2 regions of the Paenibacillus sp. FSL H7-0735 genome follow, and region 1 is predicted to be linked to the other one. Evidence: riboswitches for the same ligand, from Rfam matches in the RefSeq annotation. Region 1 holds a riboswitch; the other holds the start of a gene.

Region 1 (2,471 bases):
ATATCGCCTTTGTATTTGGAAGACGGGAAGCCTCAAGCGCATCCAAATCATTCGTATCTACATAGGAAGCAGTGATTCCAAACTTGGACATAATTCGTTCCAACAAACGATAGGTCCCGCCGTAAAGATCCAGCGAAACGATCAAGTGATCGCCTTGCCCAAACAGGGTAAATATGGTTTGAATAGCCGCCATCCCAGAGCTACAGGCAAAACCTGCATCACCAGACTCCAATTCCGCAGCCGCATTCTCCAGTACGGAACGGGTCGGACTTTTGGTACGGCTATAATCGAAACCTGTGCTCTGCCCAAGCTTCGGGTGACGGAATGCCGTAGCATTATAGATAGGAAAATTAATGGCTCCGGTAGCCGGATCTTCTTGTGAACCTATTTGTGCCAGTCTGCTTTCAATCCTAAGTTTGTCGTCCATGATAAATGCCTCCTAAATTATAATGTAGCGCTGATCTTAATAAACAATCGGGTCGATATCGTAAGGTGTCTCTTGATATACATAGTAATTGAGCCAATTAGAGAATAATAAGTTGGCATGTGCACGCCACACTGCAGGAGGTGTCCGTTCTGGATCATCTTTAGGGAAATAGTGTTTCGGCAAGGCCATCTCCATGCCCCTCTCCAAATCACGATCATATTCCCATTTCAGGGATAGAGGATCGTACTCGGAATGTCCGGTCACAAATATTTGTTTGCCGTCGGTCGTAGCTACTAGATACATACCAGCTTCTTCGGATTCTGCCAGAATCTGCAGATCTGGATTGCTCTCAATATCTTCGCGGGAGACATCGGTATGACGGGAATGCGGTACATGGAATACCTCGTCAAAACCGCGCAGCAATTTAATGTTATTTTGATTAATCGTATGGGAGAATACACCAAAACATTTTTCAGGCAATGCCACTTTGCGAACACCAAAATGATGATATAACCCTGCCTGTGCCGCCCAACAGATATGCATGGTCGAGGTCACATTATCCTTGCTCCATTCAAAAATCTCTTTTAGCTCTTCCCAATAGGATACTTCCTCAAACTCCATTTGCTCTACGGGTGCTCCTGTAACAATAAGGCCATCCAAACGGCGGTGGCTGATCTCGTCAAAAGTTTTGTAAAAGCTTCTCAAATGCTCAGCAGAAGTATTCTTAGAAGTATGTGAGCGTGGATGCAGCAAGGTAACATCAACTTGCAGCGGTGAATTTCCTATTAAACGCAGCAATTGAGTCTCCGTCGTTTCTTTAGTCGGCATGAGATTCAGAATAGCAATCCTTAGTGGACGGATATCCTGATGGAAAGCCAAACTTTCATCCATCACAAAAATATTTTCTCCGGATAGTACTTCTTTTGCTGGTAAACTGTCGGGAATTTTAATTGGCATTGTCTTTCCACTCCTTAACTGTATTTAGGTTATGTTGTCACATCGCGGCTTTCTGAACAATAAAAAGACCTTTCTCGGAAAACGAGAAAGGTCATATCTACAGTCATATGCGCCTCTCTCATCTGCCAGAAACTTTTGGACGGGGTTTAGTCGTCAGCAAAGTTCCGCAAGAATTAGCACCGTGCGTTCACACGCCGGTTGCCGGGTTTCATAGGGCTAGTCCCTCCACCTGCTCTTGATAAGATTTAGCTGTATTCAATTAAATTTCTTTAAAATTTACTTTAAATCATGAACCTCCTTTTCGTCAAGTCCATACAATGCTGAAGTAGCCTTAAAGTAACAATAAATTTGCTTGAAAGAGGCATACTCCGTTGTTATACTAGACAAGTATTTCATACCTGAACGAAAAGAAGAGGTGAGAAGAAGAATGGAAGGCGACCCGAGCTCGCAATTAAGTGTACAAAATGAGCAACCACACAGGATAATCATCAGCTTGCCGGCGGCGGGAGCAGTTCTTCTTCATGCCCTCGAATCGTCATTCGGCCTCTTGTATTGATTGTAACGCCGGCCAAGCTGATTTTTTCTCTGTGCTTAATTAGCAGTCCCTGGTGAAGACCCGGGGATAGAAGGAGTGGAATCAGATGAAAATCCGGCTGGTGAATGCAGGGGTTTTTACACCTATTGATGAAATTGATGAAACATTGACACCCCCAACAGAAGGGTTCTATTGGATTGATGCAGATGTGGAGGATTTGGAGCTGCTTCAGCCCCTGTTCAACCTGCATGATCTCGCTGTTGAGGATTGCCTTAGTGAAGAGGATCAACGTCCAAAGATCGAAATATACGAAAGTCATTACTTTATTGTTGTAAACAGCATCCGCTTTGATGATGAGGAAATTTTCCTGCGGGCACTCAATATATTCTTGGGCAGACATTATATTATTACTGTAACGAAACAAAAGATCCACGAGCTGCGCATCCTGAAGCCCATGTTATGGGAACAAGAGGTTAGCGAACCTGACCAATTCCTTTACCTGCTTATTGACCTTGTCGTAGATAATTATTTCTCCGTAGGTGACCGAATTGA
Region 2 (2,471 bases), 3.9 Mb from region 1:
CTGCGGGTATTACTTGGAGAGCCGCCTCGAAAGAACAGTGGTGTGTTGGCTGATGCGATGGAGAATATGGCCACTTTTGCAGCATTGCTGCGCAAGGAAATGAGTGCCCATGAGGATAATGACCATGAATACCGCAAGCTGGAGATTTGGACACGTGGACTGATTTCCTCTCTGGATGAACTGGAGCAAAGTTGGTTCGCGGCCGCTTTTTACCGGAAATTAGTGATCGCGGGTTATATGGATGATATGACACCGGTGGAACAGGGCGATTATGCACGTTATGTTTATTTTTATAAAGATGGCTTTATCCGGGTTTTCTCTCTTCTGGACAAGCTTGGGACGGTACTGAATCATTTTTATGATCTCAAAACATCCAAATTAAAAACGCACTTTTCTTACTTTACAGTGCTGCGTCAGCTTCAATTATTGAATGTGCATCCTGCATTAGCGGATCAACTGGAACAGATCAAGAACTCCTACCGCGATCCATTGGAGAATTTACGCAAGCGCAGAAATGCTGAAATTCATTATATGAATTCTGAAATGCAGGATGATCTGTGGCAGCGGCATCAAGGTCTGCATGATAAAATTCAGCTCGAGGATCTGGATAGCCATCTTGAGGATTTAAAACAATCGCTCGAAATGAACTGTAAGACATTAATCGCGGCATTCAGCTACAGCAATGAACAGCTGCGTAAGGAAATAAGCAGGGCAAAGAGCATAAAATCGTAATCGTTCAATATATTTCCTTTTGACAAAAATCGATAAACTCACTATACTTATGCTTGCATTAAAGTATGTACGATTTCAGAAAAAATATAATTTCATAACTTTATCTTATCGAGAGCGGCGGAGGGATAGGCCCGATGAAGCCCGGCAACCGATTTGTATCCAGCGCGGGAAGCGTTGTACAAATGTCATGGTGCTAATTCCTACAATGGCGCAGGTTGCGGTCGTTGGCAGATGAGAAGGCATTGTCTTAATAAACCCACAGAGCCTCTTGCGATCTGCATCGATCGTTGGAGGTTTTTTTGTATAGAATAAGTGAAATATAAAGGGGGGGCGACGAGAGTTGATTAATCTAAAAGGGATAACAAAGGTTTATGGAAAAGGGAGTAATGCGGCAACAGCGCTTTCTGGATTGAATCTGTCCATCGAGAAAGGTGAAATATTCGGAGTCATCGGCCACTCTGGAGCGGGGAAAAGTACATTGATCCGTTGCATTAATCTGTTGGAACGTCCGACAGAAGGTGAGGTCTGGGTAGACGGTGTTGAACTAACTAGCCTTAACCAAGGTCAATTACAGGAACAGCGGCGCAAGATTGGGATGATTTTTCAACATTTCAATTTGCTTTCTTCGGCGACTGTGTATGATAATATTGCCTTTCCACTGCGACTTGCAGGTACATCTAGAACAGCTATTGATACAAAAGTGAAAGATCTGCTCGCTCTAGTTGGGCTTGAAGAACATACAGATAAGTATCCTTCTCAGTTATCTGGAGGACAAAAGCAGCGGGTCGGCATCGCCCGGGCACTAGCCAGTGACCCTGATGTGCTGTTGTGTGACGAGGCCACTTCTGCGCTTGATCCCCAGACAACGGATTCCATTCTTAAGCTGCTGCTTGATATTAATAAAAGATTCCATTTGACCATTGTGCTGATCACGCATGAAATGCATGTAATCCAGAGCATCTGCGACCGTGTCGCGGTCATACATGGTGGTGGGATTGTTGAACAAGGCAAAGTTACAGAGGTATTTCTCAAGCCGCAGCATGAGGTTACACGCGATTTCATCCGCAGTGAGACACAGAATGAAGGGCCTCTTCGAGTGGCGCTTGATGCTGCTGCCGGGGATAACTCTCAAGCTGTCAAAATTACTTTTTTCGGAGAAAAAACTTACGGCTCGGCACTATCCGATGTCGTGCGTGATACGGGTGTGAGCTTTGCAATCTTACATGGTACCATCTCAACGATTAAAGATGTGCCTTATGGACAGATGATTGTGCGGTTTGAAGGGCCAGCTGAGGCAATTGCTGTAACGATCTCCAGACTAATTGCTCAAGGCCTTGATGTGGAGGTGATTTCGTAATGAATTTTGCAGATCTAAATTGGCAAGAAATGATGGATGCTACGGTTGCTACTATAAAAATGATATTTTTTTCAGGATTGTTCACAATTATTCTTGGTTTACCACTCGGAATTCTATTGTATTTATGGGGGAAATCGAATAGTATAGTAATCAGAGTAACTTACTCGGTCTTATCATTACTTGTAAATATCCTACGTTCCGTACCCTTTATCATTTTGATGGTGGCTCTAATTCCTTTCAGCAAAGCCGTTGTTGGAACCTCCATTGGTGTACTCGGTACGATTCCACCTCTGGTGATTGGTGCAGCTCCGTTTTTTGCCCGCTTGGTAGAGACGTCGTTAAGAGAGGTAGACCGCGGAGTCATCGAAGCCGCACAAGGTAT

Evidence for each region. A riboswitch is a leader RNA that binds a small molecule or an ion and turns the genes downstream of it on or off. The one in region 1 is predicted to bind S-adenosylmethionine.
Region 2: another riboswitch for S-adenosylmethionine. It lies ahead of NSS82_RS27475 (methionine ABC transporter ATP-binding protein); the one in region 1 lies ahead of metA (homoserine O-acetyltransferase MetA).

What each region holds. Positions count from the first base shown of each region.
Region 1 is NZ_JBBOZH010000001.1:2,158,078-2,160,548, reverse strand. Features, by position in the region: gene NSS82_RS09600 (PLP-dependent transferase) at 1-427, opposite strand, end outside; gene metA (homoserine O-acetyltransferase MetA) at 464-1,384, opposite strand; SAM riboswitch class I at 1,500-1,629, opposite strand; gene corA (magnesium/cobalt transporter CorA) at 2,026-2,471, shown strand, end outside.
Region 2 is NZ_JBBOZH010000001.1:6,076,992-6,079,462, reverse strand. Features, by position in the region: gene NSS82_RS27480 (Cthe_2314 family HEPN domain-containing protein) at 1-732, shown strand, start outside; SAM riboswitch class I at 835-970, shown strand; gene NSS82_RS27475 (methionine ABC transporter ATP-binding protein) at 1,073-2,089, shown strand; gene NSS82_RS27470 (methionine ABC transporter permease) at 2,119-2,471, shown strand, end outside.